Regions from separate parts of the Halomonas sp. KHS3 genome, predicted to be linked through region 4. Evidence: predicted binding sites of a transcription regulator. Region 4 holds the regulator's gene; each other region holds the start of a gene.

Region 1 (3,342 bases), 300 kb from region 4:
CGCCCTACTGCTCGCATATCGTGAATGGTTAACCGCCGCTGATCGGCCATACGTGAGAGCCCTGGCAACGCAAAAAGGGGCCGCGCTTCGCCGCCTAACAGTGTGGGGGCAACAAACAGCTGTAGCTCATCGACCAACGCCGCATCGAGCATAGCGCCCGCCAATGTCGCTCCGGTTTCCACTAGCAGTTCATTAACCTGTTCATTTTCGGCTAACCACTGCAGCATTGCCACTAAATCGATACGGCCATCGCTACCGGCGGGCAACACCTGTACTTCAGCGCCCGCCTGAGTTAACCGTTCCCGCTTCTCTTCCAAGTGGTCTGATGTGGTGATCACTAGCGTACGCCCAGGCTCGCTTAAACAGGCTGCCGCCAGAGGTAGGCGCAAGTGGGTATCTAAAATCACCCGCAGGGGCTGGCGGCGAACCACTTCGTCTGCGTTGTTAAGCTGTAACTGCTCTGCTCGTAACGTCAGCCGAGAGTCGTCCATAATGAGCGACTCAACGCCGCTTAATATCGCGCTGGAGCGTGCCCGTAGCCGCTGCACCTGGGTGCGTGCTTCAGGCCCGGTGATCCACTGAGACTCCCCCGACCCCATGGCGGTACGACCATCTAGACTCATCGCCATTTTCAGGCGCACAAAGGGACGCTGCTGGGTCATGCGAGCAATAAAGCCGGGATTCAGAGCGCGCGCGTCACTCTCTAATAACCCCACCGCCACCTCAACACCCGCCTCTTCAAGCAGACGAATACCGCGGCCACTCACCTGCGGGTTCGGATCCACCATGGCAACCACTACCCGCGACACCTTCGCTTCCTGGAGCGCCACCGCGCAGGGGCCAGTGCGGCCGGTGTGGGAACAAGGCTCCAGGGTGACGTACGCGGTCGCGCCCAGGGTTTGCTCACCAGCATCATTCAACGCGTGAATTTCGGCGTGGGGTTCACCGGCACACAGGTGAAAGCCTTCACCGACAATCTGCTCGTCACGCACAATCACACAGCCGACCCGCGGGTTGGGATCCGTGGTGTATAAGCCTTTTTGCGCCAGTTGCAGCGCCCGCGCCATATAGCGGTGGTCGGCTTGGCTAAAGACAGCACTCATTTTGACGACTCGCTGCCATGGCCCAGTCGGGAAGAGGGCTCTTGGGACAGCCGGTCAATCTCAGCGCGAAATTCATCCAGATCCTGGAACTTGCGATATACCGAAGCAAAGCGGATATAGGCTACGTGATCGAGGGTTTTAAGCGCTTGCATGACCGACTCGCCAATATCACGGGCGTTGATTTCGCGATCGCCCCGGGCACGTAAGGTTTGGCGGATGCGCTCTACCGCCGCTTCAATGGCTTCTGCACTGACCGGACGCTTTTCCAGCGCACGCAACATACCTGCCCGCAGTTTGGCTTCATTAAAGCTCTCGCGGGAGCCGTCGGACTTCACCACCCGCGGCATTACCAATTCTGCGGTTTCGTAGGTGGTAAAGCGCTCTTGGCAGCTCGCACACTGGCGTCGACGGCGTACCTGATCACCATCCGCTACCAGGCGCGAATCAGTCACTCGAGTATCGTTTGCACCACAAAAAGGGCAATGCATGGCGGTCAACCTGTTGTCAGCTCGTGTCGGCGTACCGCACGAGTTAGCGTGTTATAACCTGTCAATGTGTGTGCTATTAATAGCGTTTTAGCAGTAGTAACTGCCACAAGCTAATGTATCTTAGCGTTTAAACGCGGTATCAACCTCGTATTGTAACGATTTGGCACACAAGCTGCAGCGTTTGTGGCAGATTGTTTATCAGGAGCTACCCATGCCCCCCTTTGAGCAGACCGTTAACGACTACCTCAGCCACCTTTATGGCCCCAGGGCGGGGGAAGTGCAGCGCCGTTTAAACCAGCGTCTAGCGCATTTTCAGTCGCTTGCCCCATTTTCATCCAGCTCCGGTAGAACCAGCACTAAAAACGCACCCTCTTGGAGCGAAAAAGATCAGTGGGTGATCAGCTACGGTGACTCGATTATTGAAGATAGTGTGCCGCCGTTGGCAGTGCTTAGCGATTTTCTTCAAGCGCGGTTGGGCGATCGCATCAGCGGTGTACATGTACTGCCCTTCTTTCCCTGGAGCAGCGACGACGGCTTTTCGGTGATCCACTACCGTGAAGTGAACCCCGATCTTGGTGATTGGTCGCACATCCGCGAACTCGCCAGCCATTACGACTTAATGGCCGACCTGGTGCTCAATCACGTCTCACGGGAGTCTCTCTGGTTTGTGGATTACCTGAGCGGCAGCCTGCCCGGCCGCGACTACTTTATCGAAGTCGATCCAGAGACCGATGTCTCCCAGGTGGTGCGCCCACGCAGCAGCCCGCTGCTGGTGCCCATTTCCACCCGGCGCGGCACCCGCTACCTGTGGGCGACGTTCTCCGAAGACCAGCTTGACCTGAACTTTGAAAATCCGGATGTGCTGCTGGAGTTCGTGGGTATTTTGCTGTTCTACCTGGAGCAAGGAACGCGGATTGTACGTTTGGATGCGGTGGCCTTTCTGTGGAAGCGGCTGGGTACTGCCTGCATTCACCTGCCGGAAACCCACACTGTGGTGCGGCTGCTACGAGCGATTGTGGATCACGTGGCCCCAGGTACCCTGTTAATCACCGAAACCAATGTGCCCCACCAGGAAAATATCAGTTATTTTGGCTTGGATCGGTTGCCAGCGGGGGGCCCCGACGAAGCCCATATGGTGTATCAGTTTGCCCTCCCCCCGCTGCTATTGCACACCCTCACCCGGGGCGAAGCGAGCACCTTACAAACCTGGCTTGCCAGCCTTCCGGTACTGCCCGACCAATGCACCTACCTCAACTTTACGGCCAGCCACGACGGCATTGGCGTGCGCCCCTTGGAAGGTTTATTGCCCGATCACGAGCGGGATGCGCTGCTGGAGCTGATGCACCGTTTCGGAGGCTTTGTCAGCATGCGTAGCAACCCCGATGGAAGCGATACGCCCTATGAGATCAATATCACCTGGTTTGAAGCCATGCGCGGCACCCGCCGCGGCCCCGACCCGTGGCAGGTAGCGCGTTTTCTATGCAGCCAAGCAATTATGCTGAGTTTGCAAGGTATCCCCGCGCTGTATATTCACACCCTAACTGGCACACTCAATGACGTGGAAGGCGTTGAGCGCAGTGGGCGGCTACGTTCGATCAACCGCCGGCGCTGGCAGCGTAGCGAGCTAGACCTGCTGTTAGATAGCCCTTCAACGCCCACCCACGATGTTTTTCACGCCTTAAACCGGCTATTAGACCAGCGCCGTCAAGAGCCCTGCTTTCACCCCAATGCCGCCCAGCGGGCGTTAGTCT
Region 2 (3,342 bases), on a different contig from region 4:
CCGCTGCGCGAACGTATTGGTGAAGCGCTGTGTTGGATGGGGGTATGCGAGTGATCACGACTGACCAGTAGGCAGTGCTCGGTGGAGTGCACCGGAGTTAGTTGAGTGAGCACTTGCCGGGCCGGGTTGTTTAGCGGTTGGCCACTGGCTTCATCGAGTAGTTGATACACCACGTAAATGGGTTTATCCATGGCCTCTTCGAGTGTCCATCCGGTCAAGCGCTTAGCTTCCGCATTGATAAACGTTACGTTGCCACTAGCGTCGCAGGTAATAACGCCATCACCGATCGATGCCAGGGTAGTACGGGCAAGGTCGCGTTCGCGGTTTAACTGCTCCTGCAGCTGTTTGCGCTCGGTAATATCGCGCACCATCCCTGAGCGCTCTGACGCGGAACCGCTGGCTCCTTCGCTGACTTGTATTTCCAGGTGGCGCACCTGCATATCTGCGCAGCGGCGTTTAATTTCATGGCGTGCTCCGGGGCTGAGGGAGCGGGTTGGCAATAGCTGCGAGACAGGTTGGCCAATAATCTGTTTGGCGTCGACCTCGAAGAGTTGCTCCGCTCCAGGGTTAAGGCTGGTCAGGGTGCCGTCTGCCTGCCAGGTAATCACGCCATCGCGGAGATTGCGAAGCATCACGCGGGTATGTCCAACGGCGCTTTCAAGGGCAGCGGTTACGCGATTATAGCTCGCCGCTATTTCGCCCACTTCGGTAAACGGGTCGGCGTCAATTCGCTGGCGCATATCACCCTGCTGTTCATGCTGGCGCATATGCTCAAGCAGTTGGTTCAACTCATTTTTGGCGCCATGCTCGGCGAGATTGAGGCCCATCTTTTCTGCTTCAGGTGAGACGCGTATGGGCAGGAAGCGCCGGGTAATGCGGAACAGTAGCCAGGCGCTGCCAAAGCTCCAAACGCCGCACACCACAACACCGATCAACTGAACGCCAAACTGAGCGGATCGCGACAAGCCACTATCCATCAGTGTTAAGTCAGCGACCCAGGGCAGTGCTAGCGTACCCCATACGCCCGCGACGAGGTGCGAGGGTATGGCGCTGACTGCATCATCAATATGTTTGCTTATCAGCCATTCGCTGGTCAGTACCATCAGTACGCCACTAACTGCACCCAGCCCAAATGCCGCCGATAAGGAGATCACATGAGCGCTGGCGGTGACGGCGACCAAGCCCGCAATGGCGCCATTAATCGCATACATAACGTCGGCGTAGCGCCGAGTGCGTAGCCCCATCAGCATGCCCGAAAGGATGCCGCCGACGGCGCCCAAAACAGTATTGGCTATTATGCTGGGTATTTGCTCGGTAACGGCCAGGGTGCTACCGCCGTTAAAGCCAAACCAGCCTAAGATCATAAACAGTGCGCCTAACATGGCGAGGGGTAAGTTGCCTGAAGGGAAGGCAGTAGGTGGTTTACCGTGGCTGAAGCGTCCGCTGCGTGGCCCAATACACAGTACCGCTGCCAGGGCGACCCAACCGCCTACGCTATGTACGACCGTGGAGCCCGCAAAGTCGACAAACCCTAGCGCCCCTAACCAGCCTTCCGCGCCATCCAAAAGCCCGCCCCATGCCCAATGACCAAAAACCGGATAGATAACCAAGGCTATCCAGAGGGCCGTCCAGGTATAGGCTAAAAAGGGCATACGTTCTGCCACTGCGCCCGACACAATGGTAGCGGCGGTGGCGCAGAACATTGCTTGGAAAATAAAAACGGTAATCACCCAGTGGCTGGAGGCTTCTAATTGCCAACCAAACAGCGTTGTGCCGATTAAGCCGTGGTGAGAGTCGCCAAACATGAGACCAAAACCGACTAACCAAAAAATACTGACGGCAATGGCAAAGTCCGCTATGTTTTTCATAGCGACGTTGATAGCATTCTTGGTGCGCGTAGTGCCCGCTTCCAGGCAGAGAAAGCCAGCTTGCATCACAAATACCAGAGCAGCGGCCCAGAGCACCCAGAGCATATCGAGCAACGAGCTGTCCAAATTTAGCGTGGCAGGCATGGTGTTTTCCTTAGTATCTTTTGGTGCAAGTGCGCTTCTTTTTGGTGCTTTGTTTGTTTTAAGCGGAAGGAGGGGGAACCGTTGCACCGGTGCTAACCGACTGCCATTCAGGTTTCCTAATAGAAACTAAGCAATTGTTATGCCGCTAATAGTGAAGTCATCCTTTTTAACGCTTATGACAGCATTAATTACTGATTTTTAGAAATAAAATAGCGTTTTCTACTGTGTTAATGCGCATTGATTGGTGATATTTTTCAATTAGTTATAGGTCTTCAATTGTGGTTCATAAACGCTGAAAAGGGAGTGCATCAAAATGGCGCGTCAAACGGTAGTTTTGGGAGCAGGCATGGTCGGTGTCAGCATTGCCTGGCATCTGCGCCAGCGTGGGCATGAGGTGACCCTGGTAGATCGCCTTCAGCCTGGCCGCGAAACCTCGTTTGGCAATGCGGGTATCATTCAGCGGGAAGCGGTAAGGCCTTACCCTTTTCCCCGCGACGTTAAAACGCTCCTCAGCGTTTTACCTAACCGTCGGGTAGATATTCGTTACCGCCCCGCGGGTATGGTCAACGCCGCCTCCCCGCTATTGCGCTACTGGATGAACTCAGCGCCGAAGACTTACCAGAAAATCGTGCCGGAATACGCCTCACTGATTCAGCTTTCGCTAAAAACCCACGGCCCGATGATTGAAGCCGCAGGCGCTGAGCACTTGGTGCGCAGGCAGGGATGGCTTGAGCTATATCGCACGCCTGAAAAACTTGCTGCGCGGATAACCGAGGCCGAAGAAGCACGGCGCCTTTATGGCGTGCAGTTTGAGCAACTGGATAAGGCGGCTCTTGCGCAGAAAGAGCCCTCTTTGAGTGACACCATTATCGGCGCAATTCACTGGCTTGATCCCTGGACGGTTGCTGATCCAGGTGGGTTGGTCGCGGCTTACGCCCAAGCGTTTAGTAATGATGGCGGGCGTATTTTGCAGTCGGATATCAAGTCGGTTCAGCAAATGGGTGATCGCTGGCAGGTCAATACCGCTGCTGAAGCGTTAGAAGTAGATGACGTCGTCGTGGCGCTAGGGCCCTGGGCGGGAAGCTGGCTAAAAGAATTGGGCTACCACTTTCCTACCTTTGTAAAACGTGGCTACCACATGCACTACGCGCCTCAAGCGCCAGCCAAGCTAAATTTCTGGGTTATGGATGCCGAGGTGGGCTACCTGCTGGCGCCGATGAACGCAGGGGTTCGCTTGACTACCGGCGCTGAGCTGGATCGCTTGGATGCGCCTGCTGATGTCAATCAACTGGGCGCCGCCGAGAAAGTGGCACGCAGCGTGTTCCCCTTG
Region 3 (3,342 bases), on a different contig from region 4:
AAGCTAGCCATTTTGGATCTCGCCATAGCGGCACGCCATCTTTCCGCCAATAGCAGGCCAGCGCCCAGCGCGGTAACGGTTCACCGGGGTACCATTTGCCCTGCTGTTGCTGAATAGCGCTGCCGGGCGCATAGGCGGCTTGCAGCCGGGTTAGCAGTGCCTCGGCGCGCTCGCGCTTGTGCTCACCTAACGCTTCGGTATTCCACTGTGGGCTCTCCATATCGTCGACGGATACAAACGTGGGTTCGCCCCCCATAGTAAGGCGAACGTCCTGCTGTAAGAGTTCAGCGTCCACTTGGTCGCCCAGCGTGCAGATACGGTGCCACTGTTCATCGCTATAGGGCTTGGTGACCCGTGGGTCTTCATGGATGCGCTCGACCTCCATGGTCACATCAAAGGTGACTTCACACTTATCCGAAAATCCGGTGATGGCCGCGGCGCTACCCGTCGTCGGAGTGGCGGCGAGGGGAATGTGTCCTTCGCCAGCGAATAGACCTGAGGTGGGGTCAAGGCCTACCCAGCCGGCGCCGGGCAGGAAGACTTCGGTCCAGGCGTGCAGGTCGGTGAAGTCCACCTCGCTGCCGCTCGGGCCGTCCAGCGCTTTAACATCTGACTTGAGCTGAATGAGATAGCCGGACACAAAACGAGCGGCGAGGCCCAGATGGCGGAAAATTTGCACCAGCAGCCAGGCACTGTCGCGGCAGGAGCCGCTGGCGAGTGTCAGCGTCTCTTCGCAGCTCTGGACACCGGGCTCCAGGCGCACTAGGTAACCGATGTCATTCTGCAGACGTTGATTAAGCGCGACCAGAAAATCGACGGTGGTAGTCGGTTCACGGGGAACGGCTTTGAGCCACTCCATCAGCCGTGGCCCTGATTCGGTTATTTCAAGATAGGGGCTTAGTTCTTGGCGCAGCGCTTCTGGGTAAGCAAAGGGAATCGTTTGCGCAATGTCGTCCAAGAAGAAATCGAACGGGTTAATCACCGTCATCGGGACGATTAGCTCGACGGCAATGGTTAACTCTTGGCGCGGTTCAGGGAACACCACGCGAGCATTGAAGTTGCCGAACGGATCCTGTTGCCAGTTTAAAAAGTGGTCATCGCCGGAGAGTTTGAGCGAGTACGCTTCGATATGAGTACGGCAGTGGGGCGCTGGGCGCAGTCGAATAACATGGGGCGAAAGACGCACCGGGCGGTCAAAGTGGTAAGTCGTACGATGATACAAGGCAACGCGAATGGTCATGAGCCACCCTCAAAAGAACCGTTATTAACCGGCTGGTCGGTTGGGTTAAGGAATAACCGAACGTTTCGCAAGTATCGTTCCACTTTTACTTTTTTGCAGCCGCTATCTTAACTAAGACGTTTAACTAAAGTGGAAATCGCGTTATGCACCAACTTGATGCCTCTTGCGCGCACCAAGATAGGGCGTAAAGGCGTTTTAATTTCCTCGTGCTCTCTGTCAAGTAGCGTTTAAGTAAGTGAACGTTGAAATATCGCAAAAGATGGTACGCATTTTGCTCTCAATTGTTTGATTGTTTTGCACGCGGCAGGCCTACACTGAGCATTGAGGAAGTTGCCGCTTCCACCCCAGCGCCAGGAGAGCGCCCATGAGCCAAGTGAATTGGAATAACTATGCGTGTCGTGATTACTACGATGAGCTGATGGCCGCTCCCGGTCAGCCACGCGAGTCAGCGGGTGAATTGTGCAACATGTTGGCAAGGTTTAGCGCCGAGGAGTTAGCGGAGCGAAAAACCGCGGCGGAGATCGCTATTCGTACCATGGGGATTACCTTCACCGTCTACTCTGAAGGCGCGATGATTGACCGTGCCTGGCCCTTTGATATTGTGCCGCGAATCATTCCCGCCAGTGAGTGGCGTAAAACCGAGGCAGGCCTTAAGCAGCGCGTGCAGGCGCTGAATCTATTTATCGATGACCTTTACCATGATCAAAAAGTCATTAAGGACAAAGTACTGCCCGCCGAGGTGCTGGCACAATCGGTTAATTTCCGCCCCCAGTGTGTTGGCATTAACCCCCCTCACGGCGTATGGGCTCATGTATGTGGCTCTGACCTGGTGCGCGATGGCGACGGGACGCTCTACGTGCTGGAGGATAACTTACGCATTCCTTCCGGTGTCTCCTACATGCTGGAAAACCGCAATGTCACCAAGCGGGTACTGCCGGAGTTGTTCGCCTCAGGCAAGATTTTGCCCGTTGATGACTATGTGGCTCAGCTTTACGACATGCTGGCGGAGATGTCGCCAAGGCCAGGTGATGACCCCCAGGTAGTGGTACTGACTCCCGGGATCTACAACTCTGCCTATTTTGAGCACGCCTATCTTGCCCAGCAAATGGGCGTCGAGCTGGTGCAGGGAAGTGATCTACTCGTTGATGACGATGATGTGGTGTACATGCGCACCGTGGAAGGGCTACGCCGGGTCGATGTTATTTACCGCCGTGTAGACGATGAGTTTCTCGACCCGGAAGCATTTAACCCGGAATCCATGCTGGGGGTGGCGGGCCTAATGCGCGCCTGGCGGGCGGGGAAAGTAGCACTTGCCAATGCGCCGGGGGCTGGCGTGGCGGACGATAAGGTCGTTTACGCCTTTGTTCCCGCGTTGATTCGCTACTACCTCGATCAAGAGCCGCTGATCCCTAACGTGCCCAGCTACTTGTGTATGTTCGAGGACGACCGCCGCTATGTCCTCGACCACCTGGATGAATTGGTAGTGAAACCGGCCAATGAGTCGGGGGGCTACGGTATGCTCATTGGCCCACGCTCAACCAAAGAGACCCGCGAAGAGTTTGCCCGTTTGATTAAGGCGAACCCGCGCAACTATATGGCTCAGCCTACCCTGGCACTGTCGACCACGCCTACGCTGGCGAATGGGTTACCGCAGCCGCGCCATGTGGATTTACGCCCCTTCATTCTTTCGGGGCCAGAAATCCATGTCACCACCGGTGGTCTGACCCGCGTGGCATTGATAGAAGGTTCGTTGGTGGTGAACTCTTCTCAAGGTGGCGGTAGTAAAGACACCTGGATTGTAGAAACCGACGACAAGGCGGCAGCGGCCGCGGTGAAAGGAGCCTAACGCCATGCTGTCACGCGTTGCAGAGAACCTCTACTGGATGGCGCGCTATATTGAACGTGCGGAAGACACTGCCCGTTTGCTGAGTGTCAATAGCCACCTTATGCTCGATTTGCCGGGGCGCCTGCCGTTAGGTTGGGCACCGCTTATCGAAATGACCGGCAGTCTGGAAGCCTTTACCGCACGCCATAAAGACTTTGATGAACGCAATGTGGTGCACTTTTTATGCGCTGATACTGACAATGATATTTCGATTATC
Region 4 (3,342 bases):
CGCTCCAGAGCTCCCGGCAAATTGCGGGCATCAATACTCACCGCTAAATGTGCTCGGTCGCCCTGGTCACGCAGTTCATCCACCAACGACCCCAGCAACATAGCTGGGAGGTTATCAATCGCGTAGTAGCCAAGATCTTCCAGCGCTTGCAAGGCGATAGATTTACCTGACCCGGAGCGGCCGCTAATGATCACCAGTTGCATAGAGTCTCTCTTTGCTTTGATCAAGCTGCGTTGAGGGTGGTGAGCGGATAACCTGCTGTGATCTGCCCTGAACAGGGTTTCAGACCCTTAGGCCGCTGATTGCTCGCGAATTTTGGCGGTAATCAGCTCAAGCAGTTCGCGCTGGCTGGCTGCTTTACGCAGTTGCTGGCGCGTGTCCGCATCATTCATGATGGTCGCTACCTGACCCAGTAGTGAGAGATGCGTGTCATCTGCCTCTTCGGGTACCAACAGGACAAACACCAGATCTACCGGGTCGCCGTCGATAGCGTCAAAATCGATCGCTTCAGCCAGTTTCAAAAATCCAGCGATAGGGGCGTTGCAGTGGGGGCTACGCGCATGAGGAATAGCCACGCCGTTACCAATACCCGTACTACCTAAGCGCTCGCGGCCGATTAAACGGCTAAACACTTCTTGGCTGTCCAGGCTGGGGATATTTTGGGCGATAAAGGTGCTGTAAAACTCCAGCACCCTTTTTTTGCTGCCCCCGGGGACGTCGAACAGAACGCGTTCCGGGGGGAGTATGGTTTCCAACGTCATTGAATTAACGCACACCGGCGCCTTGGGCGCGAGCTTGTGCTTTTTCCTTGTGTTTAACGAGTTGACGGTCGATTTTGTCCGCTAGTGCGTCGATAGCGGCGTACATATCACTGTCTAGGGCTTCCGCATGTAAGTCAGCACCTGCGGCGTGCAGCGTACAGGCGGCCTGCTGGCGCTCTTTCTCCACTGATAAGGTGACTTGCACCGTAGTTATATTGTCGTAATGGCGCTCTACACGCTCAAGCTTCTCGTTGACATAGTCACGCAAGGCGTCAGTCAGTTCTACGTGATGACCAGTGATATTTACTTGCATTGACGTGCTCCTTATCCATCGGACTGTACTTCGATTGTAACCCTTTTTGCCGCGTTGCAAAGCCCTTGTCGAGAGTTTCCCTGAAACGTTAACGAAGTTAGCGCAAACGACGCCGTTCACTGGAAGAGGGAATGCCCATGGCTTCACGGTATTTCGCCACCGTACGACGCGCCACTTGAATCCCTCCTTCGCCTAATAGCGTCACTAAGCGGCTGTCTGAAAGCGGCTTGCCGGGCGGCTCCTCTTGAATCAGTTTCTTGAGTCGTGCACGGATGGCGGTGCTGGAGTGGCTGTCGCCATCTTGACCGCTCACCTGGCTTGAGAAAAAGTATTTGAGTTCAAACACACCACGGGGTGTATGGATATATTTTTGCGTCGTTACCCGTGAAATAGTCGACTCGTGCATCTCCACGGCTTCGGCAATGTCGGCCAGTATCAGTGGTTTCATGGCTTCTTCGCCGTGCTCTAAAAAGCCAATCTGGCGGGTAATGATTTCGCGACCAACACGCAGCAGCGTATCGTTTCGGCTAGAGAGGCTCTTGATCAACCAGCGCGCTTCCTGCAAGTGCTCTTTGAGAAACTGGTTGTCATCGCTTTTATCCGCACGCTTAATCAAGCTGGCGTAGTCGGGCTGAATGCGCAGCCGTGGCAGGGCCTCGGGGTTGAGCTCTAAATGCCAGCCTTCATTATCGTGGCGGACGACTAGATCGGGGGTGACATAGCTGTCATCGGTGTCGCCGTAGGCGCTGCCTGGGCGTGGGTCTAGGCTGCGAATAAGCAGGATGACATCGGCCAGCTGTTCGTCGTCGAGCCCTAGACGGCGTTTCAGCAGACGCATATCGTCTTTGCCAAGCGCTTCGAGAAACTGCCGCACCAAGCGGCGGGCGGGAACCAGCAGTGGCGTATGATCGGGGAGAGCGGCGAGCTGCAGCATCAAGCATTCACGCAAGTCACGGGCAAATATGCCGGTCGGCTCAAACTGCTGGAGCTTGAGTAGAATGGTTTCCACTTCGCGCTGGCTTAGCCCGTCAATGCCCTGGGCACGAAGCCCTTCACGGATGTCGTTGAGCGGCTGGGTCAGGTAGCCGTTGGCGTCTAGCGCGTCGATTAAACTTTCCGCGACAAGCTGCTCGCGAGCGCTAAAATCGGTCATGGCGAGTTGCCACAGCAGGTGGCCATGAAGGCTCTGCCCGGCTGCCTGGCGCTCAAAGTCGGGGCCTTCGCTGCTGCCCCCCTGGCTTCCCATATCTTGATAGGTATCTGACCAGTCGCTATCTACCGAGAGCTCAGTAGGGATGCTCTCTGACCACTCTTCTTCCTTAGGCTCGCTGACAGCCTGTTCACTAAATTCATCTTCCTGCTCCAGCATGGGATTGGCATCGAGGGCCTGCTGAATTTCTTGACGAAGATCTAGCGTAGAGAGTTGCAGCAGCGCAATGGCCTGCTGCAACTGGGGCGTCATGGTCAGCTGTGTGCCGATACGCAGTTGGAGAGAAGCTTTCATGACCATCTGAGAACCACTCGTTAATCAGAATGCTCCACCCTAGTGCGAGTGAGTGCTTGGCGCAAGTGCAATAAGCATGCCATTGGTCGTAAAGTTGTTTTAAAGCGCTATTTAGGGGCGATTAAGGCAAAAACATTACAGGCGAAAATCGGCGCCCAAATACACATCCCTTACTTTTTGGTTGGTGAGAATCGAGGCGGGCGAGCCACTGGCGATGATTTGCCCATCGCCGACGATATAGGCGATATCGCAAATGTCTAGTGTTTCACGCACGTTGTGATCGGTGATCAGCACGCCGATATGGCGCTGTTTCAGTGCACGAATGATGGTTTTAATCTCACCTACCGAGATGGGGTCAACGCCCGCAAAAGGCTCATCGAGCAGAATAAAAGCGGGCTCTGTGGCTAGCGAGCGGGCTATTTCTACACGCCTGCGCTCGCCGCCCGAAAGGCTCATGCCCAGGTTGTCGCGAATATGGGTGATATGGAAGTCTTCGAGTAGCGCTTCCAGGCGCTGTTCGCGATCGCTGCGGTTAAGCTCTTTGCGGGTCTCGAGTATCGCCATAATATTCTCGGCAACCGAGAGTTTGCGGAAAATAGACGCCTCTTGAGGTAGATAGCCAATCCCCGCGGCTGCGCGCTCGTGCATGGGGGCGCGCGTTAAATCCACATCGTCGATACCCACCTTGCCAGCGTCGGATTTGACCAGCCCAACAATCATATAAAATGAGGTGGTTTTGCCCGCGCCGTTGGGGCCCAAAAGGC

The links. Region 4 encodes sigma-54, which starts transcription at its own class of promoters, with help from an activator protein. Its sites were predicted from a motif close to TGGCACNNNNNTTGCTNT; they were not measured.
Region 1: a site for sigma-54 is predicted at 1,753-1,770, ahead of RO22_RS07015 (sugar phosphorylase). Genes of this name have one in related genera too.
Region 2: a site for sigma-54 is predicted at 2,140-2,157, ahead of amt (ammonium transporter). Genes of this name have one in related genera too.
Region 3: a site for sigma-54 is predicted at 1,305-1,322, ahead of RO22_RS10095 (DUF2126 domain-containing protein). Genes of this name have one in related genera too.

Annotation. Positions count from the first base shown of each region.
Region 1 covers NZ_JWHY01000002.1:1,066,340-1,069,681, reverse strand. Annotated here, with positions in the region: gene ribD (bifunctional diaminohydroxyphosphoribosylaminopyrimidine deaminase/5-amino-6-(5-phosphoribosylamino)uracil reductase RibD) at 1-1,103, opposite strand, end outside; gene nrdR (transcriptional regulator NrdR) at 1,100-1,591, opposite strand; gene RO22_RS07015 (sugar phosphorylase) at 1,803-3,342, shown strand, end outside.
Region 2 covers NZ_JWHY01000004.1:436,802-440,143, forward strand. Annotated here, with positions in the region: gene amt (ammonium transporter) at 1-2,012, opposite strand, end outside; gene RO22_RS12850 (NAD(P)/FAD-dependent oxidoreductase) at 2,326-3,342, shown strand, end outside.
Region 3 covers NZ_JWHY01000003.1:258,649-261,990, reverse strand. Annotated here, with positions in the region: gene RO22_RS10095 (DUF2126 domain-containing protein) at 1-1,240, opposite strand, end outside; gene RO22_RS10090 (circularly permuted type 2 ATP-grasp protein) at 1,605-3,086, shown strand; gene RO22_RS10085 (alpha-E domain-containing protein) at 3,091-3,342, shown strand, end outside.
Region 4 covers NZ_JWHY01000002.1:1,371,177-1,374,518, forward strand. Annotated here, with positions in the region: gene rapZ (RNase adapter RapZ) at 1-203, opposite strand, end outside; gene RO22_RS08325 (PTS sugar transporter subunit IIA) at 291-761, opposite strand; gene hpf (ribosome hibernation-promoting factor, HPF/YfiA family) at 766-1,074, opposite strand; gene RO22_RS08335 (RNA polymerase factor sigma-54) at 1,172-2,584, opposite strand; gene lptB (LPS export ABC transporter ATP-binding protein) at 2,714-3,342, opposite strand, start outside.